Regions from separate parts of the Psychrobacillus sp. NPDC093200 genome, predicted to be linked through region 3. Evidence: riboswitches for the same ligand, from Rfam matches in the RefSeq annotation. Region 3 holds a riboswitch; each other region holds the start of a gene.

Region 1 (10,933 bases), on a different contig from region 3:
AATCATTGGAGAACCTACAGCTGAACTAGTAAAAATGACTATTGGATATGCACTTGTTCCTCATACTGAAGAAGTAATGGAAATACGCGGAAGAGATGTTGTGACAGGATTACCAAAAGTAGTAAAGCTATCCTCCACACAAATTCAAGAAGTATTAAGAGAATCTCTAGAGGCTATTTTAGAAGCAATTCGTGCTACTTTAGAAATATGTCCTCCTGAGCTTTCAGGTGATATTGTGGATCACGGTGTAGTTCTCACTGGTGGAGGCGCTCTATTAAAAGGCTTAGAAGAATGGTTAAGTAGTGTAATCGAAGTCCCTGTCCACCTTGCTCCAGAACCATTGCAATCTGTAGCTATCGGTACAGGTAAATCATTTTTTATTACCACTAATAAAAGAAGAGCAATGAGATAATTAAAAAAAATTAGGAAAGTTTCAAACAAATCTTAAGTAAAGTCCTTTTTTTTCGTATAATATATAGATAAAGAAGGAGGAATTACTATGCCAAGTTTGAACGACATTTTAAACTACAACAAATCATTTGTAGAAAATAAACTCTACGAGCCTTACGTAACGACTAAATTTCCAGACAAACGAATAGTTATTCTAACTTGTATGGATACGCGTTTAGTTGAAATGCTTCCAAAGTCTATGAACCTGAAAAATGGTGATGTAAAGATTGTTAAAAGTGCCGGTGCTGTTATTAACCATCCTTTTGGTGGAATCATGCGTAGTTTAATCGTTGCTGTATACGAGCTTCAAGCAGATGAGATTTATGTAATTGGTCATCATGATTGTGGAATGAGTTCTATACAAACGGATAAGATTCTTGAAAAGATGACAGCTCGTGGAGTTGACCCTCGTGTATTTGATGTACTAAAAAACTCAGGTATCGAGGTAGAAGAATGGCTTGAAGGATTTTCAGACGTAAAGGAAAGTGTCTTACATAGCGTTGATATGATTCGAAGTCATCCATTAATGATTCCAGAGGTTCCAGTTCATGGACTCATTATTGACCCTCACACTGGCAAATTAGACCTTGTTACAGATGGTAATATCGACAAAAAATAATATATTTCCCAGGAAATCGTCATAATAAGAGATTTAGCTTCTGATAAAGTCAGAGGCTAAATCTTTTTTATTTTAAATTCTTCTCTACTACAGTGATTATAATTTCCTTTACCCTTCCAATAGAAAAAGGCTATTCTAGAATAGCCTCCTCTTTTACGCTATAACTCTCCTCTTATAGAAGAATACATATAATGGTCTTCCCATTTCCCATTGATAAATAACAGCTTGCGAAGTAAGCCTTCACGAACAAAGTGATTGTTTTCCAATACCTTGATAGAACCAAAGTTTCTTGGAGATACATATGCCTCGATACGATTTAACTGAACATCCTGTAAACCAAATTGTTTAACAAGTCGAACTGCCTCTGAGGCAATTCCTTTTCCGACGTGTCTTTGATCAATAGAGTATCCAATGAGGCCACTTGAAAAAGGCATTCGCTTTAAACTATAAAGCGATATACTTCCAATCAAGTCATCTCGTTCATGTGTAAAAATTCCAAAACTATATTCTCTTTTTTCCTGCATGAGCATAAGTGATTCTCGAATTTTTTCTCTTTGTACACTAGCTGTATAATATTCTTCTTGATGTAATGGTTCAAAAACAGACCAATACATTTTATTGTCATACACTAAATTCGCAAGAGCAGGTGCGTCTTTCACATTCAAAGTTCTTAAGTAACAACTAGCTCCTTCTAAATAAATCAAGCACCGTCACCCTTTAGCATTAGTTAATTGCAAGAATTCTTGGACGTCTTGTATACAAAGGTCAATACCCTTCTTCCAAAACGCTTCCTCTGTAATATCCTCTTGTAGATGTTTCATAGCTAAGTCTTCTACCGACATGACCGCTGTATCCTGTAATAATGCAATATACTTTTCTTCAAAACCTGTACCTTCCTCTTTTGCCTTTGCATAAATACTTAAAGAGAACAAGTAACCAAAAGTATACGGGAAATTATAGAAAGGAACATCAGTAATGTAGAAATGTAATTTAGAAGCCCAGAAATGTGGATGTACTGTGTCTAACGCATCTCCATAAGCCTCACGTTGAGCTTCTTCCATTAATTCATTTAAACGTGTAGCAGAAACAATTCCCTCTTTTCGTTCCTCATAAAATCTTGTTTCAAACAAGAAGCGAGCGTGAATATTCATGAAGAAAGCTACGCTGCGCTGAATTTTATCCTCCAGCAAAGCGATTTTCTCATCTGTCGATTTTGATTCACGAACAGCGGCATCAGCTACAATCATTTCAGCAAAGGTCGAAGCAGTTTCCGCAACACCCATTGCATATCTCGTATTCATCCAATGAACCGGTCTTAAAGCATATGAATGGAAGGCATGACCTAATTCATGTGCAAGTGTGGAAACATTCGACATAGTACCACTATATGTCATGAAGATACGAGATTCTTGTGAAACTGGCATACCCGTACAAAACCCACCAGGGCGTTTATTCGGACGATCCTCTGCTTCAATCCACCCATTTTCAAAAGCATGACGAGAAAACTCTTCTAGCTTTGGTCCAAATTCTTTAAAATGCTTTAATATGAACTCAGCACCCTGTTGAAAATCCATTTTTTCGGTAGAGGCACTAACTGGTGCATCTAGATCATACCAATGCATCGCATTTTCGCCTAGCATCGCCGATTTTCTATTTAAATATTCCACAAACGGAGCTTTATTTTTAGAGATTGCTCCCCACATTGCATCTAGTGTATCTTGTTTCATACGGTTAATAGATAGTGGTTCTTCTAAAACATTGTCCCAGCCCCGCTTTTTATAGGTCGCTAGGCGGAAGCCTGCTAAGTGATTAAGCGCTTTTGCTATAAAATCTTCTTTTTCTGTCCATGCAAGCTCCAATGCTTCAAACGATTCCTTACGGATTTCAGCTTTGTCACTGGAGCTCAAATTGTTTGCTTGTCCTACTGAAAGAGATTTTTCTTCTCCGTCAATAGTTATTTTAATACGAATGTCTCCTACAAGCATATCGTATAATTGGCCCCATGCATGATAACCGTCCACCTCAAGTGTTGTTATTAAATCTTCCTCTTTTTCAGAGAGCATTTTACTCGCATTCTCTCTCCATTCATTCAATACAAACTCGAATTGTGAAAGTTCATCTGTCTTTAAAAGTTCTTCCCAAACTGACCCTTCCGTTTTACTAAATACCTGTTGTATAGTATTCATTAAGGAAGACAACCTAGCATACAATGAACCAACTTCACCTTGTAATAATGTTGCTTTTTTATCTGTCGTATCTTGAGCTAGATAGCAGCCAATCACAGCACTAGCTTCCGACAAATTTACTGCTACATCCCTTAATTCTTCAATTGTTTGGCTAATTTGTTTCGCCTCTTGTACAGCGGTTGGAACTTCTAATTTTTTTATATTTACTTCAAAGTTACCTAATTTCACTTTTACTTCATCTAAATGTTGTTGTAAAGCTGACGAGCTACTGCCACCTAGAAAAAAACGATCAAGATCCCAGACTATTGGATAATTTTGTTTTAACACCAGAAAATTCCCCCTATTTTAAAAATTGCCTTGAAATCTATTATACCATGTTTCACCATGTCAATTATTCGTTTTTTTGTCACATTATTTCTATAATTGAATTTGTGCGCTCTTTATTTGAAAGGTATACTTATTAAATATAGAAGGAGGGGGATCTATTGATCAAAATTATCCTTTTGATTTGTGGTTATATTGCAACGATTATTGTTAATATACTTGCAAATACTCTACCTATAAATGGTCAAACAACTGGTGAAATATCTTCTAGAATACCAGCACTTTTTACACCAGCAGGCTATGTATTTTCAATTTGGATCTTTATTTATATATTACTTGCATTCTGGATTTGGAATGTTATAAGAGAATATAGAAATCAACAGAAGATACCCCTACGTAGAGTATTATTATTTTTAGCAACATGTATATTCAATATCTCTTGGATTTTACTATGGCATTATGAAAAATTTAGCTTTGCCCTCATTACAATCATTGCCCTACTTTGGTTCTTATTCTTACTATATCTAACTTATTCCAGCAATGAGTCCAATTGGAAGAGTCGAGTGCCAATATCTATCTATTTGGGATGGATTTTTGTTGCGACGCTAGCAAATTTAGATTATGTGCTTACTTATTATGAATTTAGCGGTTTTGGCATTACAATCTCCTTATGGGTTGTCATTTTCTTAACATTGGCAACAGCTATCGCTCTACATTTTAGGTATCATTATGATGATCGTGCTATTGTATTAGTTTTTATATGGGCTTTTATCGGTATAGCAGTCCGTCATAATATAAATGAATTATTAATTTCAACAGCTTCCCTGTTTTTAAGCGCTGTCTTAGTAGCGGGAATTCTATTTATAAAGAAAACACCAACGAAAAATTAAGTCGTTGGTGTTTTTTATATTGCCTACTGCCGCTAAATTAACAGAGGGACAAATTTTGTATTTAATAGAAAAGCGCTATTTAATGAAATTCACTCATTTAAATTAATTTAGTTAAAATAATCGGTTCGTCTTTTGTAACTATAATTGTATGTTCAATTTGTGCAACAAGAGATTTATCAGGAGTTACAAACGTCCATCCATCCCCTGACTCTACGATATGTTCAGCTTTTGCTGAGATGAAGGGCTCTACTGCTAGAACCATACCTTCTTTTAAAATTGTTGGATCCCAAGCATCATAATAATTTAAGACATGCTGGGGTGCTTCATGCAGGGACTTTCCGATACCATGACCTGTTAGGTTCATGATGACATGTAATCCATTATCCTTCGCTTCTCTTTCCACCGCTTTACCAATCTGGTTTAGACGAGAACCTGCTTTTACCTTCAGCATAGCACGATTAAATGCACTTTCCGCTACTTGACAAAGTTTTTCCTTGTCTTCGTACCCTTCGCCTACTACAAATGATATTCCAGTATCTGCGAAAAACCCTTCGTATGAACCGGATACATCGATATTTACAAGGTCACCCTCTTTAATCACACGGGAGCCTGGAATTCCATGAGCCACTTCTTCATTCACACTTATACAAGTATACCCCGGGAAATCATACTCTCCCATAGGTCCAGAAATAGCGCCTTTTTCTTTAAATAACTCGCCGCCTATTTCATCTAGCTCCTTGGTAGTTACACCCGGTTTAGTTGCAGCCTTCATCGCTTCTCGTACTTCAGCAACAATTTGGCCTATTTTTTTTAACATTTCTAACTCTTCATTTGTTTTTGCTATCATCTTTACAAGATCCCTTCTTCACTTAGATGTATGATTATCATATCATATATCTTATGAATTCGGCATTAATAGGCGTGGGGCTTTTACGAATAGAATCGCACAAATAAAAGCGGCAAACAAGAACACAGGAATCATATAAGTAGAATTATAAATTAAGGAATAAAGAATTACGTTTTCTCCCTCAGCAAATTCACCAAAAAATAGTATCCCTGATAAAACGTGTGCCAAGTAGCGCAAAAATGAGGCAATTAAGGCACCTATTACAATTGCTATCGCCATTTTTTTCTTGTTTTGATTTTCAAATGCTTTCATATATGCTGGTCTTAATAGACCTGCCAATCCCGCCACCATAAAAGCAATAAAGTAATCGATTCCTACTTGAATAACTACTATTTCAAAGGATAATGGCGCCGGGTAAAAGCGCCCCGTAACTACCTGTAATAGTCCAATCAAAAATCCTGTCACAACACCTGCCACTATACCACGGCGAAATGCTATTAAAATAATGGGTACAAGCACAAAGGTAACACTTCCACCCTGTGGCATCCCAAATCCTATTAAATCCAATATATAACCTAATGCTGCGAATATAGCTATTTCTACTAACAATACGACACGCTGATTTCTCATTGTAATCCCCTTTTTTGACCACAAAAAAAACGCCGTCGGGACAGAGCCAGACATCGCGCGATTGTCAGTATCCATCCACATCCCTACGCAAGCATGAACTTACAGGTTCTAAGGGTACTATCTCAGCCGCTATAGCGACGCCCCTTGTGGTTTAGAATTTATTTGATTTGAGTTCATTGTAGCCGATACATGTTTATATTGCAACCCCTAAAGGTATTATAATAGTAATAATAAATCTATTATTAGGAGTGTTTTGGTTGATAAATTTACTTATGGATTTAATCAAAATAAAGAGTAATGATTTGAACGGAGCTAACGAGGCACTGCTCTACTGTAAGGACTGGCTAGAAAAGAGAAACATATCAACAAAAACCTATGAATTAAACACTAAGCTAATGCTTGTAGCTGAAATAGGAGCCGGTGAGGAAACTATCGTATGGAATGGCCATATTGATGTCGTTCCAGGAAATCCCGAGCAATTTGAACCAAAAATTATTGATGATAGACTATATGGGCGTGGTTCTGCAGATATGAAGGCAGGCGTTGCTGCAATGATGCAGGCTTTTTATATACTGTCACAAGATGAACATAAGCTTACTAAAAAAGTCCAGCTACATATAGTTACTGATGAAGAAACAGGAGGAAAAACCTCCAAACACTTAGTTGAACAAGGTCATTGTGGAGACTTCGTTATTTGTGGTGAACCAACTCATGTTAATATCGGTCTTCAGGCTAAAGGAATTTTACAATGGGATATCCATTTAAAAGGGAAAGCCGCGCACGGAAGCCGTCCTTGGGAAGGAGATAATGCGATTGAAAAAGCAATATTATTCGATAAGGAACTAAGAAATTGCTCTTTTATGGAGGCAAGCAATGAATATTATGATTATCCTTCCTTAAACTTGGCAAAAATAGAAGCAGGAGATCGCTATAATATGGTACCTGATAAATGTGTTATTAGTTACTCCTTAAGATTTGTTCCTGGACAAGACGCTGAGAAAATCACAAAGGAACTAAGAGATCTTTTAGAAAAATATCCTGGTAGTGAAATACACTTCCAAGGACACACCCCAGCAATCACCAATAAAGAAGATGACAAGTATATACAAAAGCTTTTAGCAGTTTGTAATTCGATTAGACAGACACCTACTGTTCTATTTGGACAGCATGGTGCGGCCGACACGCGTTATTATGCAGCTAAGGGTGCAGTAGCTATCGAATTTGGACCAAGCGGTTCTGACTGGCACGGTGATCAGGAATACGTTTCTATATCTTCAGTAGAGGAATATAAGGACATTCTCGTTAGATTTGTATTAGAATAACTAGATATAAGCTATAGATGGATGCTTTCCGTAGGGAGAGCGATAAGTAATAATAATGAGGAGACTATGAATGGATACCAATAAAATTTTGAGTGCATCAACATATTTTTCTATTTTGTTTGCCCCTTTCATTCTCCCGATTATCGTTTACTTCCTTACATCGGAAAAAGAGGTAAAGTACCACGCTAAGCGTTCATTAATTTCTCATATCATCCCTACTATTTTCTTTGTGTTCTTAATGCTGGCTATATTCGCAAACTTTTTACCTTTAGGCTTTACTGGAGATTCTGCTTCCATGTGGACTAGTATGACTACTGCTCTTATTTTTATGGGTTTATATACAGTGATCAATCTAGTTTTACTTATATGGAACATCGTACAAGGAGTCAAAGTGTTACGGCATGTTTAATAGCTCCTCAAATGGGAATAAGATATTATAGAACAACAAGGAGCGATTGATTATGAAAGTAGGAAAACTAGTAAAAGCAGCTATTAAATGGGCACCTGTTGTGTACCCTATTGTTCGTAAAGCAATGAAATCCAAAAAAACTGTAAAACGCTAATTGAACTAAGTTAGAAACTTATTAAAGTTAATATGGGCTCTTCATAGCCTCTCCAAGGTACCACTATTATTTAGAAGGACAAGACTTATTAGTCACCTCCAATAAAAAAAAGCAGGAGAAATCATATGATTTCTCCTGCTTTTTTTGAATTATTACTTTCACCAAAATTCTCTATAAAAGAATCCTCTGAAAAACTTTGGATATTAAATTTACATTCGTCAACGATAGGTAGCCAGTGGACACTGTTGCTTTAGCTTGAGAATTTCCACTTGCATTTGTACGTTGACTTTCTATAAGTTCCTCGAATGTTAAAGGATTTGGCTTTGGCATTTCATGTTCATATACGAGCATACGTGAATTGTACTTTGTAAAGAACGAATTTGCCATTTGCCGGTAACCTTCCATGGTAGGGTGTACATCAGCAACATTTGGTATTAAAGTACTCTCTTTTCCTTTGAAAGACTCTTCAACCGAAATATAGGTTGCTCCATTTTTCTCTGCAACTGTTTGAAGAATAGCATGCAGCTGATCTAACTCTTTGCCAATTCCCACCTTTTGTGAATCATGCACATGAGGATATGCAAAATAGTAACCCATTACATATATATTAGCTTTCGGAGCTGCTGCTTGGACTTTTTCCAGAACTGCCTCCATGTTTTTTCTCACATTATTAAGTGCAAAATTAGCAGAGACCTGTTTATAAGAGACCATTCCACTTGAAGGATTAACCTGTACTAGTCTTAAAAGATCATTAGCTCCTGCGGATATCGTAACTAGTGTTGCATTAGCCAAAAGCTCCTGTGCTTCCTTTGTTTGAACAGTCCTTAAGACATCAGCAGTTGTATATCCGGGAAAAGCTAGGGCTTTGGAATAAAACCCAAGCAGATTTGATCTATTTAATTCCTGAGAGATTAAATCTGTATAGCCAGCATCAATTGCCTGATTTGGTGTTTGGCCAGCTGCTAAAGAATCACCTAAAGGAATGTACACCTCTTTCCCCTTAGCTTCAACTGAGTAAGTATTAGATATTATAAAAAGGGCGATGAATATGCCTATCAACCTTTTCAACAATAATCAGCTCCTTAAAATGCCCAAGCACCTTTAATGAAGATGGGTTCTTTTGTTCCATCAGCTAATTCACCTGTTATATCCATATTTCCACTTCCAATCATGAAGTCCTCATGAACAATAGAAGTATTGATACCCATATTTTCTAACTCTTCTGTAGTAAGGCCACGAGCTCCTTCTACACAAGTTGGGTATGCTTCTCCAATAGCAAAATGATTGGAGGCATTCTCATCAAATAAAGTGTTAAAAAACAATACATTCGATGCGGAGATAGGCGATTCATGCGGAACTAATGCAATTTCGCCTAAATATTTTGCGCCATCATCTGTTTGAATTAGCTCTTGTAGGAGTTTCTCGCCTGTTGCTGCTTGAACTTGAACAATTTCTCCATCTTTAAACGTCAATTTGAAGCCATCAATAACATTTCCTTGATAGACAAAAGGCTTAGTGTTACTTACATATCCATTCACACCTGTTTTTAGCGGCGCAGTGTATACTTCCTCTGTAGGCATATTAGCGATAAATGGCACGGACTGAGCATTTTTACTAGCTCCTGATTGCCAAATATGTTCCTTTGGTAACTCTACTTCAATATCTGTTCCATCTGCCGTATAATGCAGTTTCTTATAGCGCTTTTCGTTCAATAATCCAGCACGCGACTCTAAATTATTAATATGTTCCTGCCATTGTTGGACTGCAGTTCCTTTTCCAATGCGTACTACATTAAATATAAGCTCCCATAATGCATCCATTTGTTCTGACTCTGGGAGTTTTGGGAAAACCTTCGCAGCCCATTTTTTAGAGGGCATTGCTACGATTGACCAGGTAATCACATCATTCATCACTGCTTTACGATAATTTTCTAATGCCTTACCAGAAGCCTTTTGATAGTTAGAAATACGATCAATTGACACACCCTCTAAAAGATCGGGATTATCGGCGTCAATCCATAATAAAGCACCTTTACTTTCAATCAATTCATCTCTTTGAGCAACAACCCATTTTGGCACTTCGTGAAATGCTTCATCGGGGGCCATATCGTAAAATAATCGAGCATTTACTTCATCCGTATAGTTTACTTCTACTCTTTTTGCCCCTGCTTCATAGGCTTTTTTAACAATAAGTCTTGTAAAATCGATTGTATCTGTTGTTGTATTAATGAGTAGAGGCTGCCCCTTTTGAATATTTAGACCTACCTTAACAACTAACTCAGCATATTCCTCTAGATTTTTTTGAAAATCCATACATTATTTCCCCTTTTTATCGATTGTTTTAGATGATCCCTCTATTAATTCACCGCGATACCATATTTTTTGGACTGGCTTGCTTGGAAGCTCTTTTGTCCATTTTTTATAAGTTTTTTCGTCGTTATATGTTAAAAGAGTTAATACCTCTCCATCCTTACCTGCTCGTCCAGTACGCCCTGAACGATGTAAGTATTGCTCAATTGAATGTGGTACATCTACATGAATAACATGAGTAAGTCCCGATATATCTAATCCTCTGGCTGCAACATCTGTAGCGATTAGAATGCTCACTTTTCCATTTTTAAAGTCGTCCAATGCTTTTTTTCTCTCTTCTTTTTTCATTTCAGAATGAAGAGATGCAATTGGAGCATCTCGATAAGATAGCTTATAATCCTTCATCAGTAATTGATCTAGACTGTTAACGAATGCTAATCCTCTCATCCCCTTAAAATGCGAAAGCCTTCTTAATAGCTCTGTCTTGTCTCTAGTCTCTGTTTTTACAAAGCTATGAATGACTTCACCTTTTGCTGGTACTTCCTCCGCTGACACATGAATTCTTATTGGTTCCTTCATCATTCGTTCTGCTACTAGCTCAATTTCCTCTGTTATTGTTGCCGATGTCACGACAAGCTGTCTCTCAACTGTTGCATCTATTAATCCTTTAACAGTAGTCCGATGCTCTCTACTAAGTAGCTGATCACCTTCATCTAACACAATCGTCTTAATCTCATGCATTTTAAGCTTTTTCACCTTTACAAGCTCCTGCAATCTACCAGGTGTTCCTACT
Region 2 (10,933 bases), on a different contig from region 3:
CCTCGTCAAATTGAACAATTACTGCTTGTCCAAATTCTGGCTCAGTTAGTTCATTTTCCTCCCACCATTTGCTTTGGTTAGATAATGCTAGCCATTCTTCATCTGTTACCTCAAGTGAGAACTCCTCATCTTCAACAACTTCTTTCTCACTTCCCTCAACATCGTTATCTTTCTTCACTGTTGTCTCTTCATCTGAGCAGGCTGCAAGTAGTAAACTAAGTGCAGCTAAAAATAATACTTTTTTTAACATACTAGACCTCCTTTAAAAGATGAATGTGCGTAACACTTTGTGTTTAATAACAAAATTCGACATTCATTTTATCTATATAGCCTAAAAACATGGCTGATAAACTCAATACAGGAAAATTTAGTATTTAACTGATTAGAAACATGAATTTTAGATATTCATTCATTTTAAGAACCTTCTTTGAAGAACCACTCATAAATAAGACCAAATCACGAGTGAGTTGGCCTTAGAAGAGTTAAATTATTGCTTTTAGGAAGAAGTTACTTGCCCGCCGTTTACGTGAAGTGTTTGGCCAGTTACAAACCGAGAATCATCTGAAGCTAAATAAACAAAAGTAGGTGCTAGCTCAAATGGTTGACCCTGCCGCTCCATAGGATTGCCAGCTTGTGTGACCTCATCTGCAGAAAAGCTAGCTGGGATCAGTGGTGTCCAAATTTTTCCCGGAGCAATTGCATTGACTCTAATCCCTTGGCTTACTAGGTTATTTGCAAGTGCCCGAGTAAACCCTACATTAGCAGCTTTAGTAGCGGTATAGTCCATCAAATGCTTATGTCCCTCATATGCTACGACTGAGGCAGTTCCTCCATAATGGAGAAGGGTTTTCTGAAGTTATTTAATAGGAAAGCCAGCCTGCATCTGCTGTTATGACAGTTCCATTAACAAAGCTTGAATCGTCAGAAGCAAGAAATAATGCTACAGTTGCTATCTCTTCTGATTTACCCATTCTTGGATTGTTGCCCATTCCTAATCGAATACGCCCCATTCCTTTTTCACTCACACTCGTCATAGAATTATTTATGTTAGTTTCTACCCCACCCGGTGCGATTGCATTACAGCGAATGCCTTGGTCCGCATACATATATCCAGTATTTTTAGTGAACCCCACTACTGCATGCTTAGAAGCAGTATAAGCACCGCCAGCTCTAGATCCTTGCAGTCCACCAACAGAGGCTACATTGATAATAACTCCCTTTTGCTTATCTAAGAAGATTGGTAATACCTTACGTGTGGAACGCATGACACTCGTAGTATTAACTGAAAATATTCTTTCCCAGTTGCTATCTTCGATATCCCCAGCAGGCTCAAAGTTGTCCATTATACCTGCGTTGTTCACTAAAATATCAACAGTACCATACGTATTTACCGTCGTATCAATCAGATTTTGAATATCATCTTCCTTTGCAACATTCGCAGTTATGGCTATTGCCTCTCCACCATTTGCTTTAATCTCGTCGACAGTAGCCTTCGCCGTCTCTTCGTTTAAATCCGAAACAGCGACCTTAGCCCCCTCTTTAGCATAGAGAACTGCAATCGCCTTTCCCATACCTGAACCCGCACCTGTTACTACCGCTACTTTGTCTTGAAGTCTCATTCCAACTACCTCCTCGGTTTGATTGAATGCGCTTACATTATTGTTTTAGTAGTTCACAAATCATCTCTTACTAGCTTTAGTTTAGTTAAAAAAATCCAATTTTACAATAGATAACCTGTGAACATTTTTGAAAAAATTAAACGTTTTTAATTTAATTCATAGAAAAGCCCAAAGACGAATTAATCGTTTTTGGGCTCTCCAACTTACGCTTTTTGTTCAGGCTCCTCTACAGGATCACTTATTAAGCTTGCTAAAACGTGAACGCGTAAAATCATTCCTTTCATCGTTCCTTCCTCGTCTGTTACAACAAGAGGATACTTAGAATCGAGGACTTGCTGAATCAAGTCTTGTACATATTCTTCAGGATGGACTGTATTCACATCCTTTGACATTGTTTCTTGTAAGGATTTCTTCTGCTTCATGCCCTCGATAGCCTGGTCAATGGTAATGATACCTTGCAACTGACGCTTTCTGTCTACCACAAAAGCACTCGAGTTCCCATTCTCTCTCATCACCTGGATTGCAACATTTAGTCCATCCTTTAATGATACTAATCCGTTGGGCTTAGACATAATATGCTCTGCTTGAAGAATTTTAGTGCGATCAATATCTCGTATAAACTCTGATATATAGCTACTTGCCGGATTTTCCAGAATCTCTTCTGGAGTGCCAATTTGCTCAACTTTTCCGTTTTTCATAACCGCAACACGGTCCCCAATTTTAAAAGCCTCGTTGACATCATGTGTGATGAAGATTATTGTCTTTTGAAGGCGATTTTGGATATCAAGTAGCTCTAGCTGCATTTCTCTACGGATTAATGGGTCAAGTGCACTGAAGGGCTCATCCATTAATAGTATATCTGGATCGTTAGCAAGTGCTCTGGCGATGCCTACTCGCTGGCGCATACCTCCAGAAAGTTCATCTGGATATTGGTTTTCATAACCTTTAAGACCAACTGTTTCTAAATGTTTCTGAGCAATTTCCTGGCGCTCGTTCTTAGACATTCCTCTTATCTCTAAACCATACTCAATATTTTCTAATACCGTACGATGGCTAAACAGCCCAAAATGCTGGAATACCATAGCTATTTTCTTTTGACGATAGTATTTTAACTGTGTCTTATTGTAATCCACGACATTTTCTCCATCGACGTATATAGCGCCAGAAGTAGGTCTATTCAATAAATTTAAACAACGAATTAGGGTAGACTTACCACTTCCTGATAACCCCATAATCACGAAGGTCTCTCCCTCCATGATTTCCATTGAGGCATTGTACACTCCGACCGTATGCCCTGTTTTAGCTAATATCTCTTCCTTTGGTACACCCTTCTCTACCATCGGAATAATTTTTTTAGGTCGAGACCCAAAAATCTTCGATACGTTTTCTAATTTTAATTTTACTGTCATGCGGCATCCCTCCTATGTTTCTGAAGGCGATTCGCAATTCCTCCGGTAACGCGGTCGATGATAATCGCTAGGAAAACAATACTGATCCCAGCTTCAAAACCTAGTGAGATGTCTATTCGGTTAATTGCAAAGAGTACTCGTTCTCCAAGTCCCTGCGCACCAACCATAGAACCAACAACCGCCATTGCTAGCGCCATCATTGTTGTTTGATTTATACCTGCCATAATTGTAGGTAAGGCTTGTGGTAGTTGTACTTTCATGAGCATTTGAGAGGAAGAGGAGCCGAATGATTGTGCAGATTCTACAATCTCTTTATCTACACTTCGGATACCTAATTCTGTTAAACGGATTACTGGTGGTAATGCATAAATGATTGTTGCAATAACTGCTGGTACATTTCCGAGCGGAAAGAAGAAAATTACTGGTATTAAGTAGACAAAGCTTGGCATTGTCTGCATCGCGTCTAATATCGGACGCATGATTCTGGACATTGATTTACTAAAAGCCATTCCAACTCCTAGTGGTATGCCTATAACAAGAGACAAAATTACGGAGATTAAAACGATGGAAATGGTGGTCATTGTTTCTGGCCACAAATCAAAGGATCCAATTAAGAAGATAAATGCTGCATATAGCAGTCCTCCATATAGATTATTAAAAAACCATCCAATTAAAAAGATGATAACAATAAATAACCACCAAGGAATTGCTAGTAGACCCGCCTCAAGACCTTTAATCATGGAAGACGAGATGATAAAGATAAAATCAAAGAATGCATCAAAATTCATGGCAAGAAAATCCACGAATTTCTCTACTACATCCCCTATTGGAAATCGTACGTTTGGAAATTCTGTCATAGAATGGGACTGTAAAAGTACAGCCACAACCACCTTTCTTTAGTTAGATTAAGTAATGAATTATTTCAAAGAAGCTTTTACCTTTTCAGCCACTTCTTCGGACACCCAAGCTGTCCAAATATCTTCATACTCTTTCATCCACCAAATAGCGGCTTCATCTGCTTCAACATCATTTTCCTGCATATAGTCTAATGCACTTTCCGTTAAATCGTTACTAGTTTCATATTTACTTAAAAAGTCTACTACGTCCTTAGCTTGTGTTGGTAAATCCTTATGAACTGCAATAACTACATCATTTGGTGGAAACTCAGTTCCTTTTGATTCATTCCATTTGGCTTCGTCGTAAGGTGCGTCTTCTAATAGAGTTAAATCGTAGCTAGCTGTTACCCACGTTGGTGACCAATAATATCCTACCCAAGGCTCCCCTTTTTTATATGCTCCTGCTAAATCTGCAACAATTGCAGAATCAGAGCCGGGTGCTAGATAGTTATATTGTTCGTCAAGGCCATATGTTTCAAGTTTCGTCCCCAAATACTCACTTACTACCCAACTAGATGGAGCTCCGACCACTCGGCCTTTACTGCTATCTTCGGGATCTTGGAAAATTTCTGGATACTTCTCTAAGTCTTGAACCGTCTTTAAATCTGGAGCGATTGGTTCAATTCCTCGTTCTGCATCTCCCTCTATCACGTAAGTTGGAACATATAATCCTTGCGCGTTATCAGCGAAATTAGTAGCTACCTTCATGATATTTCCACTTTCAATTGCTTTTTCGTAGACATCTTTAATGTTATCGGTCCATACTTCCATATAGACATTTATGTCGCCCTTTTCAAGTGATTGCATCGTAGCTGCTGTTGTTCCACTTGTTACCTCGGTTTCATAACCATAACCTTCTTCGATGATAGTTTGAGCAATGCTGTTGTGTAGGCGTATACTATCCCATCCTGCATCAGCAAACTTAATCACCTCAATACTGTCTTTGCTTGTCTCGTTGCCACAAGCTGTAAGTACTAAAAGCATGCAAAGTGAAAAAAATAACATAATTTTTTTCATTAGTCTGACTACCTCTTTTCATTCAATTTTTAAATTAGACGTTCGATCGTTCCTCCTTCAATACCTATAAAATAACTGCTAAAATTTCAAAACAATTAAACTTCCTAATACTGAAATTAAAGGACGCCTAATTTATAACTACTAATACTACTAAACAAATTTGTATATTGCAAATTACTTAAAGAGATAGTTGTTAATTTTTTATTTTAATCTGAATATTTAGCATTAATTTAGTAGACCAATACGATTAGATAAATAGGTAAATATTGTACAATATTCTCGTTTAAAAACAGTAATTTTTATCAAATATTTGATAGATAGTGCTTTTGTATAGTTTTAATTGAAAAGTGCATGCTCACTTGCTTTCTACTAGATTAGGACATAGGATAGTAAGCTTGATTTCAGGTGGACACTTTCTGTTGGGTGAGCGATAAGCCATCCCCGTCGCATACTTACACCTTCTTACCTCATAAAAAATGCCATGAATACTGGATTCATGGCAGCCTAGATTATAATTTTTTTCCTTTAAACAACTCGATTATCAGGTTCTTGTCCCTCTAAAACATTTTCAATTGCTTTAGCATTTATTTGCATCATAGCAAGTCTCGTATGAATACTTGCACTGCCGATATGGGGGAGGACTGTAACATTAGGCAAGGTTAAGAGTGGATGATCTAAAGGAACAGGCTCCGTCTCAAAAACATCTAGTCCAGCGGCCCATATTCTTTTATTTAGGAGGGCATCATAAAGGGATTGCTCATCTACGATTCCGCCACGTGCAACATTAATAAGAGCAGAGGTTTCCTTCATCAATCCTAACTCTTTTTTTCCAATCATCCTTTTAGTTTCTGGAGTTAGAGGTGTCAATATTACAACAAAATCAGATTCTTGCAATAATGTTTCTAGCTCCACATATGTAAAGTTATTTTGTTGCTCTGCCTCTAATTTTCTTGTTCTATTATGATATAAGACTTTCATATTAAAACCCTTCGCACGTCTTGCTACCGCTTCACCGATTCTTCCCATGCCTATGATTCCTAACGTAGCTCCAAAAACGTCCATTCCCGTCAGCTGCATCGGTGTCCATGATTTCCATTTACCTGCACGAATATCCTGTTCTGCTTCGGTAATACGACGAGCAGTAGCCAATAACAACGCAAAGGTTAGGTCTGCAGTTGTCTCAGTTAATACACCAGGAGTATTTGTTACCATCACCCCTTTTTCTTTCGCTGCTTCCACATCAATATTATTGAAGCCAACCGCTAGATTACTGATAATTTTTAAATTCGGTAAATTTTCTATAAGTTCCCGGTCCACTTTATCCGAGAGAACCGTCCACAGGGCATGGACGTCCTTTGCCTCCTTTTTTATATCTTCATAATCCATTGGAGTTTCCTCGCTGTGCCACATATTCACCTCAAATTTTTCTCTTAATGGCTGTACAATTTCCTCCGGTAATTTTCGAGTAATAAAAATTTTGTCCATTTAGTTTCCCCCTTATGTTTTCTGATAATTTAAGCATGGACGATTAGAGAAAAGAATTCAACCATATTTACAATTATATTTTTATACGCTATACTGTGGGCACATAAAGAAAACAAATTGTGTAAATTTATACACAACTGTAAAACTACATACCGTTTCTGCACTAGGGGTGCCCACTTTGGCTGTGATGAGAGCTTTTTAGCTCCGATCCCTTATTACTCGATCAGGATAATACCTGCGTGAGGAAGTGCGGTGACTTTCCTTTTTTCATAAGGGTTAGTGGCTGCATCTTCACGGATGTAGCTTTTTTTTATGAAAAAATTGAGGGAGGTTTTTAGGATGGAATGTGGTTTAAGTCCAATTGTAGGGTTTCGTTTTTCCCTACATCCGATGAGCAATGAATTTGTAAGTATTATTAAAGGTGCACTACAGAATACAGATGTATCCAATGTGTGGATGCATACGGATGATGTCTCAACCGTTATCAGAGGAAAACAAGTTCATGTATTTAATGTGGCAAAATCTATTACTCTGAATGCTGCCAAAACAGGGGTACATGTAGCTCTTTCTGGAACATTTTCAGCGGGTTGTCCTGGCGACACCACTGCTGACGTTTATTTAGACAAGGTTGATGAAGTGACAAATAAGGATGAAACAAACCAATATGTTTCTTCTCAATTTGCTTTATACCCTATGAACAATCCTAACTATATGGATGTGATCTACAGAGAGATTGAGCACGCTAAAGTGAAGGGTGTATTCAATGAATCTATGCATTATGCTAGCGGGATTCATGGGGATATCCATGACGTGTTTGCTTATTATGAGGCAGCCTTCAGCAGAGCTAGATCAGAAGAGCACAAGCATCTAGTGATGACTTTATCGATGAGCATTAATAGCCCTTCTCACGGAGATGACCTCCATGCTTAAATCATGGAAGCTAAAAGAAATTGTTTTAATGTCGGTCTTTGCAGTGGTGTTTGGGATTGTTTATTTACTCTTCCTTCATGTAGGAAACATTTGGTCTGGCTTCGTCGGACCAATCGCATATGAGTGGATTTTTGGTGTTTGGTTTATCGTTTCAATTATCTGTATGTACATCATTCGGAAACCCGGGGCGGCGGTTATCTCGGAAACTATCGCAGCAGCAATAGAGGTACTTTTAGGTAATGCCGTCGGGCCACGTCTTATCCTTTCTGGTGTCATACAAGGTCTAGGTGCCGAGGCTGTATTCGCCGCTACACGTTACAAACGGTTTGACCTTTGGGTTTTAATGCTTGCGGGAGCAGGATCCGCAGTTTTTAGCTTTGTGTATGGCTATTTCTTAGGAGGATTTGCCGTTTATACCACTGGATATGTAGTTTTCATGCTAGTTGTTCGTATTTTTAGCGGAACTCTCATTGCTGGTTTAGGTGGAAAAGCTGTAGCTGACGGCTTGCTTGCCACTGGTTCGTTAAGAGGATATGCTATTTCGCGTTCAAAAAAAGGTGATATTCGTGCCTAAAGTTATCCGTTTTGAAGATGTCACCTTTTCTTATCCAGACAAGGATACTGCTGTTCTATCAAACTTTTCTATGTCTATCGAAAAAGGAGAGCGTGTCGTCATAACCGGACCAAGCGGCTGTGGAAAGAGCACTTTACTTTATTTGTGCAATCGTCTCTATCCAGAAAATTGCGATGGCATAGTGTCCGGTAGAATAGAACTTTTTGGTAAAGAAAATGATTCCTATCGACCTGGCGAAGTCAATCATCGTATCGCAACAGTATTTCAAGATCCAGATGCACAATTTTGTATGCCAACTGTAGAGGAAGAGCTTGCTTTTACTTTAGAGAATTTACTCGTCGCACGGGAAGAAATGGAGACGAAGATTTCTGAAGTATTGGAGTTAACTAGGTTAACGGATTATCGACATTCCATCATTCAATCGCTTTCTGGAGGTATGAAGCAAAGGGTTGCCACTGCTTGTGCAATGATTATGGAGCCAGAAATATTATTGTTAGATGAGCCTATCACCCATCTGGACCCGTATACCGCAAAACAATATATTGAATGGTTGGACTTACTTCAGCAAAAATCGAGTATAACCATCTTAGCGATTGAGCATAGACTCGACCTATGGGACAACTTCTTTCATCGAACAATTAAGTTAAAGGAAGATAGAATTCCGTATGAAAGCTATACCAAAAGGAAGAGCATGGTTCAAGCAGAAAAGTCTCTGCATGTGGAAAATATTAGTACAAAGCATTTTTTACAGCCAACTTCATTCTCTTTAAATAAAGGAGAAATCGCAGTGCTAGCTGGACCAAATGGCAGTGGGAAATCTACATTATTGAAGGCTCTTTCAGGTATTTTACCCTCTAATGGCAAAGTAAAGCCTAGCATGTTAGGCTATGTACCTCAATCACCAGAATTTTTGTTTATTACAGGGCAAGTGAAGGAAGAGGTTTCTTTCGGTGGTGTTCAAAATACGGAGAAAATGTTGGAGCGACTGAATTTATCTACTGTTTCAGATGCACATCCTTTTTCAATCAGTCATGGGCAAAAAAGGCGCCTAGCTATAGCCATTATGCTTTGTCAGAATCGTGAAGTGATACTGATGGATGAGCCTACTTCTGGCCAGGACTCCGCTACTTTAGCCGAACTGTTTAAAGTAATTGATAATCGTTCTAAGGCAGGTACTACCTTCCTAATTGTTACACATGATATGGAGTTTGCTTATAAGGTTGCAGACACCATTTTACTAATGAAAGACGGAGCAATTACAGGAAAATATCACTCTGACAGCTTTTGGGGTAAAGAAGATTTACTGCTAGAACATCAATTACTCTCACCTAGACGAGGTGCTCTCTATGCACACTAGCCTACATAGGATGAATCCGTCTGTTAAGTTTGTGATAGTAATGATTTGCATGCTGACACTTGCGTTTTTTTTCAATCCATGGACTCCACTTGTTTTTTGGTTAAGTATTATTGTGGTGCAAATGTTTTTAAGCCATATATCCTGGAGAAAATGGGGCTTACTGATGCTACCATTTTTTATAGCAGCATTTGGCTATCTTTGGACTACTCTTTTATTTGCAGACAGTAGGACTGGTCCTGTTCTTTGGTCTATCGGTTCTGTTGAAATAACTATGAGTCAACTGAATCACGCCTTGTCCCTAAGCTTTCGCGTTTTAGCTTTTTCTAGCCTAAGCTTGTTATTTGCTTTAACTACCGATCCAATTATATTTATACGTAGCCTAATGCAGCAGTTAAAACTATCTCCAAAAATTGCTTACGGAATTATGGTTGGTTATCAATTTCTACCCCTCTTAAAGGATGAATTTATACTAGTTCAACAGGTACAGAAACTTAGGGGATTGGATGACCAATCAAATATTTTCAAGAGAATAATAGGTTTACGGCGCGTACTAATCCCCATGCTCGCTGGAGCTGTTCGTAAAGCGGAGAAAGTTGCATTTGCTATGGAAGCAAGGGGTTTCACAGGAGAACCAAGAAGGTTTTTTTATCATAAGGTTACTATTGAAAAGAATGATTTCATGTTAGCATTCTTGTTTATTGGTTTATTATTAATCAGTTGTTTCAGTAATTTTTGGTTAGCGTAAAAACAAAGAGAGTGACACCAGACTTGGGTGACACTCTCTTCCTTTAAATACAATCATATTTTATCAGCAAACTTTTGTTTTATATTCTCTTGCCAATGAAATAGTTCTTCTGCTCGCATAGGTTTAGCAAAATAATAACCTTGTAAAATAGGATTTTCGCAGGATGCCCTTAAAAATCCTACCTGTTCTTTTGTTTCCACTCCTTCAAAGACTATTTCTAGTCCGAGTGACGTCCCTAGTGCAATAATAGCCTGTACTATTAAAGAATCTTTATGAGAATTTGGAACTTCCTCAATAAATGTTTTGTCAATCTTTAAGGTAGAGATTGGTATTTGCTTTAAATAAGAAAGTGAGGATACCCCTGTTCCAAAGTCATCCAGGGCAACAGAGAAACCTTTCTCCCTAAATACTCCTACCGCCCGCATTGCTTCTTCAATATTACTTACAAAGCTAGTTTCCGTAATTTCTAACTCTATTTCATTTGGACAGATTTCATAACTACTTGTAATACTTATCAAACGTTTTAGTAGAGCTGAAGAGGTAACATAATGTCCAGGTATATTAATCGCTACTTTTCCTAGTGAAATATTTTCTTTCTTCCATTGGTACATTTGTTTACAAGCCTGTTCTACAATCCAGTCCGTAACCATTTCCATCTTCGAATTTTCCTCTAGCATAGGGACAAAGACAGCCGGAGACAAAAAACCATATTTTGAATTATTCCATCTTAGAAGAACCTCTACTCCTGCTACTTCCACATTTCGTAGATTTATTTTTGGTTGATACACGAGATATAACTCTTTGTTAATCATTGCTTTTTCAATTCCATCGACTAATTCTTTTTCAAACGTATGCGTATGTATGACCGGATCAAACATAATTACTTCATGTTTATGTTCAA
Region 3 (10,933 bases):
AACACTCCTGATTTCTAAGTAAGTCTTCACCAAAATATGATGAATTCCTTGTATTCTGTTATGATAAAGATTCTTTTTTAAAGGCTATTTCATTAGAAACTAATTGCTTCTCTACTGCATAGTCTGCATGGTCTTCACGAATGAAACTCATAGCTATTGCGCCAAAGATTGCAGCAATACCAATTGCAAAAAAGTTAAACTGTGGCTGCAGATTAAAAGTTAATAAAATTCCCATATAAGTTGGAGCAACAATCGAACCGATACGTCCAAAAGCCATTGTACTTCCTAGAGCAGCTGCTCGAATATCGACAGAATAATATTGAGCTACATATGCATTAGACATGTTTTGTAAACCGACTGATGCAGCACCTATAATGGCAATTAACCCATAAGCTATATAAATATTTTTTGAGTAGCCAATCAGTATTAATGAGATAGCCCCTACTAAGTAAAGTGGAATAAGGACACGTTTGAAACCAAGTAGTTGAATAATGTTACCGAAAATCATTGTACCAGTTATGGCACCAATTTGAAGTACTGCAACAAAGAACAGACTAGATTTCAGATTATAGCCTGCATTCATCATTAAAGTTGGAAGCCATGTATTTAGTGAATACATGAGGATAAATGTACAGAAGCAAGACAGCCAGAACATCATCGTGCTTAATCCAAGTTTGTTTTTAAAAAGATCACGAACCGATGACTTTTGTTGCTGTTCTTGATGGACATATTTAAATTGAACATCTTTAGAGATCATTGGGTTTATTTTTTGAAGGACTTTGACAAGACGTTTTGTATCCTTTTGTTTAATTAAAGAATTAATAGATTCTGGAATGATACGTATAGCAAAAGGCAACACAAGCAGTGGTAAGCCGGCTATCCAGTATACCGGTTGCCAACCGAATCTTTCGAGCAATACCTGCCCGCTAAACGAGGCTAGAATTGCACCAACGGAGTAACCGCAAAATATGATTGAAATAATTGCAGCACGGTGTTTGGACGGAGCGTATTCTGATATTAAAGCAGCTATGTTTGGCATAACACCACCAAATCCTAAACCTGCAATAATACGAAAAACAATAAATAAAATCGGTGACGTTGCAAATCCAGATAATAATGTAAAAAAGCTGAATAAGAAGGTCGTTAAAATAATAATACGCTTTCTTCCAAAACGATCTGAATACAGACCGAATAAAACAGCTCCAACTGCTGTACCGATTGTCGTATAACTACTTATCGCCCCCGCTACTAAATCAGAGATTCCCCACTCCGCTTTTAACATTGGAATGGTTGCACCATAAATGACCACATCATAGCCGTCGAACATCATGATAAAAAATAAACAAAGAATAAGCACGTAATGAAAGACTTTCAATTTACTCTGATTAACTATTTCAATCGGGTTGACTGTTCTCATGGTACCTCCTATATACACGTAGTTTAAGGTAGATAATTAGCTATCATTTCTATTTGTCTCGCAACAGTTTGATAGAAAATAAAAGGATAGGCTATTAAAAAAGCAAAGCAATGTGTATGTAAGGAAATTTTAGCACTATACAATTGGTAACATGTAACACTTATTAAGTATCTCTAGCTATAGTTTTAAACTATAGCTGAACTTGTTCTTCAGCAATTGTTTCTTTTAAATATTCAATATATATAGTCGCTAAAGGACTGTTTTTTACATTTTTATGTGTAATATATCCAACTGTAATCCGTTCATCTACAAGTAAAGGAACTGAAACGATGTTATTACTATTTAGTTCATGACTTATCACACCAGTTGATATTGTATAACCATTAAGTCCAATCAATAAATTAAAGAGTGTCGCTCGATCACTAACTCGTATATTCTTTGGCCTAGAAAGAGTACTTAAAATCTCCTCAGAAAAATAAAAAGAATTATAATCTCCTTGTTCAAAGGAAAGATAAGGATAAGGAATTAAATCTGATAAAGTTACAAATTCCTGCTTTGCTAGCGGATTTCTAGAGCTAATAAATACGTGAGGCTTTGCTTCAAACAGCTCTTGAAAGATGAGATTACCTTCTCTCAGGAATTTATGAATCACTTTTTTATTAAAATCATTTACATATAAAATACCAATTTCACTATGTAGATTTTTTACATCTTCAATAATTTCATAGGTTTTGGTTTCTCTTAATGTAAATTCGTATTCATCTCGATTGTATTCCTCTAGCAGACGGACAAATGCACTTACCGCAAAAGCATAGTGCTGAGCTGATACAGAAAAGTGTTGCTGGGAAGATTGAATATTGGAATAGCGATTTTCCAGAAGATTTGCTTGTTCAACCACTTGTCGAGCATAACCTAAAAACTCTGCGCCTTCAGGTGTCATAATAATTCCTTTATTAGTTCTTTGGAAAATGATAATCCCTATTTCATTTTCTAACTCCTTTAGTGCATTTGAAAGACTTGGCTGGCTAATGAATAAATTTTGTGCAGCCTTACTAATAGAACGACTTCTTGCAACTTCAATTACATATTTTAACTGTTGAAGTGTCATTATTTTATACCTCTTTCTGATACTAATTTATAGTTTTAAAAGAAAGTGTGTCTCTCGTTCTCTATGTTTTAGTTTTACTTCATTGAGATGTTCACACTAAATTGAACAACCAATACATTCTTCTAAATTTTTATGAGTATTTTAAAACATAACTTAAATTTTGTAATATTACAATAACTTTTAATTTCACAACGGTTCCATTAATTCTTAAAACTTTTATTAAACACAAAAAAAGACAGTTAGCTAACTGTCTTCTTTAAGTAAAAAGTAAATACCTCGCACTATTTTATATATATAATGCTGCTGTTATAGTTTCTTTCATCCAGTTCTGTAACGGAAATTTTTTTACCTGAAGGGCTCCATTTGATTTTCGCATTTCTGACATTTGGAGCAATTTGTATGGATTTACCGGTTGATACATCGTACAGGTATAGTCCACTACTGTCTACATCGTTGATAACAGAATCTAATTGATATGCAACCATTTGCTGATTGGGAGACCAGGAAGCGCCAGTCACATCAGAACCTTCAGTAATAGTACTTTGTATATTTCCATCGATATCAGTAATTATCAGCCTTTTTGTTGACCCGGTTGCTTGAGTAACTAGTATTTGATTTCCATCAGGTGAGAGTGTGATTCCATCCGCATTTTCCAATTGCAGATTCTTTTTTTCTTTGGTCACCAGATTCAGCATAAATACCTGAAAAGTTGGACTGTCTGTAGTTATATAATAGATTTTTTCCTTCATTTTATGAACTGTGAACAATTGTTCCTCCTGAAGCTCGGCAATTTGAGTTAGATTACCTCTCGTGTCAGCCATATATGCCCCTCCTGCATAGGAAGCACCGATTACATTTTGCTCGTCAGTCCACCCAGCTGTATAGGCGCTACCAATAATGTCCTCCGTCATAGAAGATTGCCCCACGTCCTCTAAACTCATCAGATAATAGGCTACATCCCCAATAGAGTATTCATAATACAATAGATGTTTTTTATCTGGAGACAAAATTGCCCCACCAAGGAACATGTCTTTTTGGGCTTTTATCGTTTTAAACTCTTTTGTGTCCAAATTGTACTCATATATACTTCTAGGGTAGAACTCTGCATTCTCTAAGAGACTCATTTTTCCAAGTTCTTGGTTTTCTTTTGCAAGGACAACGGTCTGTTCATCGATCCAGTCGGAAATTTCCATTCCCTCGTATTTTTCAATTTTTTCGATTGTAACAAAGTCTAAATCGTTTTCGTTGCTTTCGTTTTCATTATCGACAATGCTATCATCTGGCTCTTCAATGTCTTTACTATTTTCTTCTTGCATACTGCAAGCAGAAAGAGTCAATACGACTAAGAGGAGGACAGTAATTTTGACAAATCCTAAATTTTTCATTTGAATCATCTCCTTGTCTATTATCATATGTAAAAACATCTAATATCCTAAACTACTAATTAAATAATTTTACTTATACAACAAATAAAATGCTCCTAGTCGTATTCCCCTATTTAAGTAACCTGACACCTTTTCAAGATTCTACTCCCCAATTAATTATACCATAAAATGGTAATTAGATGTTTAGGAAACAGCCAAATAAAAAAACGAAATCCATCATTGGAATTCGTTTTTCTTATCCTAATTTTAACTTAGCGACCACTTCACAATATGTTTAGTGTATATGGTAAATAGGAGATGTTGGTGAGTTTTAAAGAAAGTGCTTGATTTGCTTAGACACACAACGCGACCGGTACTTATAAGTAACTTTATAACTCATTGATGTTTTTTCAGAACTTTTTCTAATTTTCTACCCCTGCAATCCCAAAGCCTCCAGGTCCAGCATGGGTAGAAATCATTGCACCAGCTTGCATCCATGTTACATTTTCGAAGCCTGTTTCCTTTGCGATTTCATCCACTTGCCTCTTAATACTTTCATCAAGTCCGATAGAATAGATCAAATACAGCTGTTTTCTATCAATATCATATTGGTTTAAGTAATCTTGCATGAGCTTTACCGCTACGATGCTCATTTTCCCACGATATTTTCTCGTTGAAACAAGCTTTCCTTCTTTTAGCTCAATGCAGGGCTTTATTTTTAATAATGACCCTCCAATGTAAGCCATGTTACTTACGCGTCCACCCGATCTTAGAAAGTCCAAACTGCCTGGTATGAAAGCCAGCTTTGTTTTAGGAACGATAGATTCTATTTTTTCTATTAGCTGATTATGATCAATGGAAGGTTCTTCCTCCATTAAATTGGCAGCATACAGCACAACTGCAGCTAATCCTCCTGTCACGTTTAGCGTATCAATTAGGAAAAGATTTTCAAAATCCTCCGCTGCAATTAAAGCACTTTGAAAGGAAGCAGATGCTTTTGATGTATATCCAATGTGAATAATGATGCTCTCAGGAAAATTTGTTCTGATTTTCGTAAACAATTCATGATACTCATGTGTATTCGTTGCTGTTGTAGATGGAATTTTTTTTGTGCGACTATGATAATCGAAGACATCTTCTACAGGTAACTCACCATCTAAATAATCCTTCCCATCCATAATGACGTGCATCGGTACCACTTGAATTTGATGTTTTTCAACCAGGTCCTTCGGTAAATCCGCTCCACTCTCTGTTGATAAAATTATCCTTCTCATAGTACATCCCCTTCAAATAACGCATGCAATGCTGCGTACTTATTTATTTTATTTATCCTAAATATACACTAAAAGGGGAAAATATACAGATTAATAAACAGAAGATTTCCGTATGTAGTGGAATATTAACACTAAGTTAAACAGATAAAAGAAGGTATTAAGCTTAGCAATGACGTAAAACCACCTATTCTTTTTCGGTTTAATTTCTACAATACTTACTTATCCCCATTCTTATCTGATTAAAAATAGGATAAATATAAAACAGACGGTTTAGAAATGCATTATCGCACTACTAAACCGTCTGCTTAGTTACTTTAAACTAATTCCAACCATGCCACTGCTTCGCATTATGTGGCAACACTTTGATGCTGGTGGTTTAAGCAATTAGCTAGGACTTGCTATAGTTAAAGGTAGCCTTTTCATATTTATCTTCATACTTCAATGCGTATAATGATTAATGAAGTTATAGATTTTATAACAAATTATATTTGTATTAACTACGAAAATTCACTTTAAATTTCTCTAACAGTCTTCCAAATATCTTCACTAAGACTAATGGCAGAAATAACTGCAACACCATTAGCCCCAGCTTCACGTACGATGCTACTGTTTGTTGGTGAAATACCACCAATTGCTACAATGGGGACATTCGGATAGTCAGTTCTTGCTTTCTTTAAAAATGCAACCCCTGCTGGTGGTTCGGCATCTTTTTTTGATGATGTTTCAAAAATGGGTCCAATCCCAACATAATCTGCACCATTTGCAATCGCCTTTTCCAGTTCCTCCATCGTATGCACAGAAACACCGATGATTTTATTTTCTGCACGCTTACGAAACATTTCAATATTTAAATCATCCTGACCAACATGAATCCCATCAGCATTAAGCTTTAAGGCTAGCTCTACATCGTCATTTATTAGAAATGGCACTTTGTAAGCGTGACATAAACTTTGGCATTTACGTGCAAATTGTACATAGGAATCGCCAGTAAGTGCATTTTCACCCTTTTCTCTTAATTGAAACATCGTAATACCGGCTTGTAATGCTGCTTCTAACACCACTAAAGGATCACGCCTACAATTAATCGTACCCATAATAAAATATTTATCGAGATTTAGTGACATACAACATCACACTTCCCCTCAAGCTGACGATAGGCAAAATGATTCGTTGGACCAAAACCATGCCCAATATTTAATGGATTGCTAATCGCTAAATGGACAAATTTTTTCGCTTCCAAAACGGCTTCTTGCAAAGATTTTCCTTTTGCTATTTCTGCTGTTAATGCTGCTGAAAATGTACAGCCTGTTCCGTGCGTATGTTTAGTTTCAAATCGATTCGTTTCTAAGACAAAAGGAACCTCCCCTTTTATAAACACCGCATCAATCGCTTTGTCACCAGCTAAATGTCCACCTTTCATAACCACACATTGTACCCCAAGGGAGATAATATCTTGAGCAGCTAGAAATAGTTCTTGTTCCGTATGAATGGAGCGACCACTTATGACCTCGGCTTCTGGTATATTTGGTGTGCAAACAGTTGCAATGGGTAGCAGCTTATTTTTAAGAGCTTGTATAGACTCTTGTTGAAGCAAGCTGGCGCCGCCCTTCGCAATCATCACAGGGTCAACGATAAGAGGTAAGCCTCTATTTTTAAGTGTAGCAGCGACACACTCAATAATCTCTGAATTAAATAACATGCCTGTTTTAATCGCTGTCACATTAAAATCTTCAAGGACCGCCTTCAATTGTGCTTCTACAAATTGTACTGTTGTTGGAAAAATGCCATGTACACCTAACGTATTTTGGGCGGTTAAGGCAGTGATAACACTTGTACCAAATACACCAAGCTCTTGAAACGTTTTAATATCTGCCTGAATGCCTGCTCCGCCTCCACTATCTGAACCCGCTATCGTTAATGTAATCATTGGTGTCCCTCCGCTAAATATTCAAGTTGATTTAGAAAATTCATATGGAATGTCCCAATCGTTGAATACGCATTTGAGCTTGCTTGTTTATAATCACGAAGTAGATTCGCAAGATCTTCGAATGCATTTTCACAGCTTGCGAGCTCTGCTGCACAAAGGGCACTTAATAGACAGCCACTTCCTGTCATTTTCGTTACCTTTTCATGACCACCTACGATCCATTCTATTCTGATACCATCTGTAATCACATCTTGCTTACCTGTCACAATCACAAGACAGTTATATTTGTTTGCAACATGCATGGCCGTCTCAGCTACATCAAGTTCACCCACGCCACTATCGACGCCTTTTGCTTGCCAAGTAACACCTGCAATAGCCGCGAGTTCTCCGACATTACACCGAATTAAATTAATTTTAAGTTGTTGTAATAATTCCATCGTTGTTTCTAATCGAAAATTCGTTGCCCCTGCACCGACGGGATCAAAAACTATAGGAATGTTCTTCACATTCGCACTGTTTCCTGCTAGAAGCATTGATTTTATTGTCTGTTCATTTAATGTGCCGATATTTAATAAAAGCGCATTCGATTTTGATGCCATTTCCGCCGCTTCTTTAACCGCATCGGCCATCACAGGTGAAGCTCCTATTGCTAGTAAGCCATTTGCTGTAAAATTGGCCACGACATAGTTGGTGATACAATGCACTAAAGGTTTTTGTAGATTAATTTTTTGTAGGCTCATTCATATACACCCCTTTTGTCCAATTTTGCATCGTCCATGGCATTTCCCAAAACATCCACTCGTAATAACAGCTTTTTTCAAAATGTGCCTTTAAAACCTTTTGTTTCATGGGCTGTTCCTTCGCAAAACGATTTAACATCGACTTTTGCTTATTGATCGATTGAAGCATTTCGTCAGATGCATATAATGCAATCCATTGCGCATACAGCGGTACATTCGGATGAGCATACTTAAGCTGTTGCCCAATTTCTTGATAGAGCCACGGACAAGGTAATATGGCAGCAAATGCTTCTGCTACATCGCCATTATGTACAGCATTGTACATATGACTCACATAATTATAAGCAGCTGGTGCCACCTCAAAATTTTCAATTTCTTCGGCCGTTACATCTAAATCTTGAAAAGTTGTACGGTGAAGCTCAAGCTCTGCTTCATGAATAAATCTCGCACTGTTTAAAAAGTACTGAATGTCCTCGTCATTTGTTGCCTTTGCAGCTGCTAAAGCTAAGACTTTTGTGTAATGCTTTAAATAATACGCATCCTGTAGCATATAAAACTTGAACTTTTCGAGTGGTAAACTACCATCAGCAATACCTTGCACAAACGGATGGTTAAAACTAGCCTCCCAATAAAATTGCGTCTCCTGTCTAACTTTTTCACAAAACTCCATTTTTTTGTCCTCCTTAATTGGTGGACGTAAGTGCAAAAAAGGCGCCTCTAATAGAGACGCCCAAAAAGTGTAGACTACACCCATGATTGCTCCCTACGCCAGTGTTAACTGTCAGGTTCTAAGGGTCAGGTTTTAACCTTCTCAACACAATGTGTCCCCCCGCAATTAAAGTATTTGCAAAAGAAAAGCTCCACGTAAATAATACGCGGAGCTTAAGTAAGTACATATTGATCATCGTGTACTTTGCTCCCTACGTCCGTATTAACAGCCAGGTTCTAAGGGTCAGGTTTTACCTTCTCAACACAAACGTGTCCCCCTGCAAATTCATTTAATTACACTAAGTTTAACTGAAAGCACCACGGCAAACAAGATAATAATCACGACGTGACAGGTATGAGTTTAAAAATGAATCAAAGACCCTAGCAGATGTATTGAATTTATATCATAAGTAGGAGCTTCTTCCAGACTAAATTTAAATAAGCGAAAAATAAAAAAACGAATTCCAAAATCAGAATTCGTTTTTGAAAACTATGCTAACTCCAACCAAGCAACCGCTTCACAATGCAGTGAGTGTTGATGGTGGACTATTTAAATAATAAGAATGTAGTAGAATCACCTTAAATGCCTATTTTAAATATACTATTTATTATTCGTAAAATATAATTCAATAAGAAATCATTAATAAATATGAATCTAAATCTAAATCTAATAGAAATTGTCCTGTAAAGAAATTTAAAGCTTATACTTCAACTTCTACAAGAACATCATCTATTTCAATTTCATTTCTTATCAGGCTATAAATTTGTACATCTCTATTGATAGCTTCAAATCCTACAACTAAATTATATTTTGCAGGTATGTTACCATCCCACCCATTATGACCTCTAACTGCAATACAAAAGCTATCTGTTAACTGATTAGATTTTATAGTAGTCCAATCTTTTTGTAATGTACTATATGAACGAGAAAATTCTTTCGCTTGTCCATGATTACTTTGTTCGCCTATTTCCCACTTAAAATTCCCATCATCTTCTACAGATGAACCTGTTTCAAAAATTCTTTTTTCAAATGCATCAATTTGTTCACCTATTTTGCTACATCGCCAATCTAACCAAGTAGACATATATCTACTTGTTTTTCTACGTGTATTTCTTGGTTTAGCTGAATAAGACAATGTAACATCAATCCTAATATCATATTCTTCACCTATATCTAATATTTCACTAGGAATAGGTATGGTATAAATATGTGCTTCATTCCCGTAAATAATATTATCTTCTTCCGTTAATAATGTAATTCTATATTCATCATTTGTGGTAGCCCTAGTAACGTCTGGAAGACCATAACCAATATGTCTAAGTATAGTTTCATTAGAATTAAAAGTTTCATTTAAAGCTATTGGCCAACTTGCTGAGTGTGCAATTAAGGCTCTATATAATAAACTTGAAGCATTAGGGAATATCTTTTGAATTTCCGCTGCGATATATGCTACTTTAGGAGCCGCAAAAGAAGTTCCTATAGCATCTTTTGAATATGCTGGGCCAGTTGGTGAAGTTCTTATTAATTCTACACATACTTCTGAAGATAAAACTAAATCTACTGAATCTCCTACCTTATTTTTTACCCATGTGCCACCATATTCTACTACATCGGGTTTTATTGAATCCCATATCCCTGCTCCTGAACGCGAAAATGCTGAAGGCTCATTTTTCCCACCTATACTTATTTGATCAAGTGTTTCAAAACTTTCGCTATTAATCGATCCAACCGTCAATGCTTGCATACTTTGAGCTGGATTAGAAATACGTGATTTTTCATCAAATAGATAGGTAGGATAGTTATTTCCTTCATTATAAAAATCCTTAATTGTATGTTCATAGATATTTCCTGTTGCTTGAATAAATAATACATCATTTAAATAAGTTTGAAGATCAATTTCACTCGCCCATGGTGACATATGTTTTATTTCACATGAACTTATTTCTGCAATTGAATGATTATAGATTTTAGTCTTTTTTTCAGCCTTTATAGTAAAATCCTCAACAATAGACCTTATAAATAATGGTGGGAAAATACTAGTCCTAACCGAAAATTCATTATTTTCGTCTAATACACGAGCATTTCTTAAAAAACAAGGTAATTTATATGTACCATTTTTCGGTATTTGATGTGGATAAAGAATAGCTCCAGCTACTCTTGTACCATGACCTCCCCCTGATATTTCATCAGCTACTGTAGTCTTCCCTATAACTAGGCATTTTGAATCCTCTTTTAAAATAGCAGGCTCCAAGTACTTATGTTCTTCTTGAATCCCACTATCTATTACAGTAATAATTGGGGCATCTTCATCAGGAGGAATAATTTCTAAATCCTCGTTTATATCAGCTGCACCTATTTCATAAGATTCTCCTATAGATAAATCTCCTACGTATT

Evidence for each region. A riboswitch is a leader RNA that binds a small molecule or an ion and turns the genes downstream of it on or off. The one in region 3 is predicted to bind thiamine pyrophosphate.
Region 1: linked by a shared signal. The riboswitch ahead of thiT (energy-coupled thiamine transporter ThiT) and the one ahead of tenA (thiaminase II) in region 3 are both predicted to bind thiamine pyrophosphate.
Region 2: linked by a shared signal. The riboswitch ahead of ACQKNZ_RS00700 (YkoF family thiamine/hydroxymethylpyrimidine-binding protein) and the one ahead of tenA (thiaminase II) in region 3 are both predicted to bind thiamine pyrophosphate.

Annotation. Positions count from the first base shown of each region.
Region 1 is NZ_JBNNVC010000008.1:48,696-59,628, forward strand. It holds gene mreBH (rod-share determining protein MreBH) at 1-412, shown strand, start outside; gene ACQKNZ_RS19380 (beta-class carbonic anhydrase) at 500-1,069, shown strand; gene ACQKNZ_RS19385 (GNAT family N-acetyltransferase) at 1,228-1,773, opposite strand; gene ACQKNZ_RS19390 (M3 family oligoendopeptidase) at 1,780-3,582, opposite strand; gene ACQKNZ_RS19395 (tryptophan-rich sensory protein) at 3,741-4,469, shown strand; gene map (type I methionyl aminopeptidase) at 4,567-5,316, opposite strand; gene thiT (energy-coupled thiamine transporter ThiT) at 5,368-5,946, opposite strand; TPP riboswitch at 6,010-6,101, opposite strand; gene ACQKNZ_RS19410 (M20 family metallopeptidase) at 6,204-7,268, shown strand; gene ACQKNZ_RS19415 (DUF4870 domain-containing protein) at 7,339-7,677, shown strand; gene ACQKNZ_RS19420 (SGNH/GDSL hydrolase family protein) at 8,003-8,899, opposite strand; gene ACQKNZ_RS19425 (aminopeptidase) at 8,914-10,143, opposite strand; gene ACQKNZ_RS19430 (DEAD/DEAH box helicase) at 10,147-10,933, opposite strand, start outside.
Region 2 is NZ_JBNNVC010000001.1:128,794-139,726, reverse strand. It holds gene ACQKNZ_RS00735 (hypothetical protein) at 1-250, opposite strand, end outside; partial or broken gene ACQKNZ_RS00730 (SDR family oxidoreductase) at 497-826, opposite strand; gene ACQKNZ_RS00725 (SDR family oxidoreductase) at 861-1,619, opposite strand; gene ACQKNZ_RS00720 (quaternary amine ABC transporter ATP-binding protein) at 1,823-3,028, opposite strand; gene ACQKNZ_RS00715 (ABC transporter permease) at 3,025-3,885, opposite strand; gene ACQKNZ_RS00710 (ABC transporter substrate-binding protein) at 3,946-4,941, opposite strand; gene ACQKNZ_RS00705 (2-hydroxyacid dehydrogenase) at 5,467-6,426, opposite strand; TPP riboswitch at 6,582-6,689, shown strand; gene ACQKNZ_RS00700 (YkoF family thiamine/hydroxymethylpyrimidine-binding protein) at 6,766-7,356, shown strand; gene ACQKNZ_RS00695 (ECF transporter S component) at 7,349-7,930, shown strand; gene ACQKNZ_RS00690 (ABC transporter ATP-binding protein) at 7,923-9,287, shown strand; gene ACQKNZ_RS00685 (energy-coupling factor transporter transmembrane component T family protein) at 9,328-10,032, shown strand; gene ACQKNZ_RS00680 (bifunctional diguanylate cyclase/phosphodiesterase) at 10,086-10,933, opposite strand, start outside.
Region 3 is NZ_JBNNVC010000006.1:74,700-85,632, forward strand. It holds gene ACQKNZ_RS18210 (MFS transporter) at 59-1,417, opposite strand; gene ACQKNZ_RS18215 (LysR family transcriptional regulator) at 1,608-2,525, opposite strand; gene ACQKNZ_RS18220 (hypothetical protein) at 2,807-3,910, opposite strand; gene ACQKNZ_RS18225 (DegV family protein) at 4,312-5,163, opposite strand; gene thiE (thiamine phosphate synthase) at 5,676-6,287, opposite strand; gene thiD (bifunctional hydroxymethylpyrimidine kinase/phosphomethylpyrimidine kinase) at 6,278-7,090, opposite strand; gene thiM (hydroxyethylthiazole kinase) at 7,087-7,830, opposite strand; gene tenA (thiaminase II) at 7,811-8,500, opposite strand; TPP riboswitch at 8,574-8,671, opposite strand; TPP riboswitch at 8,731-8,828, opposite strand; gene ACQKNZ_RS18250 (S8 family peptidase) at 9,240-10,933, opposite strand, start outside.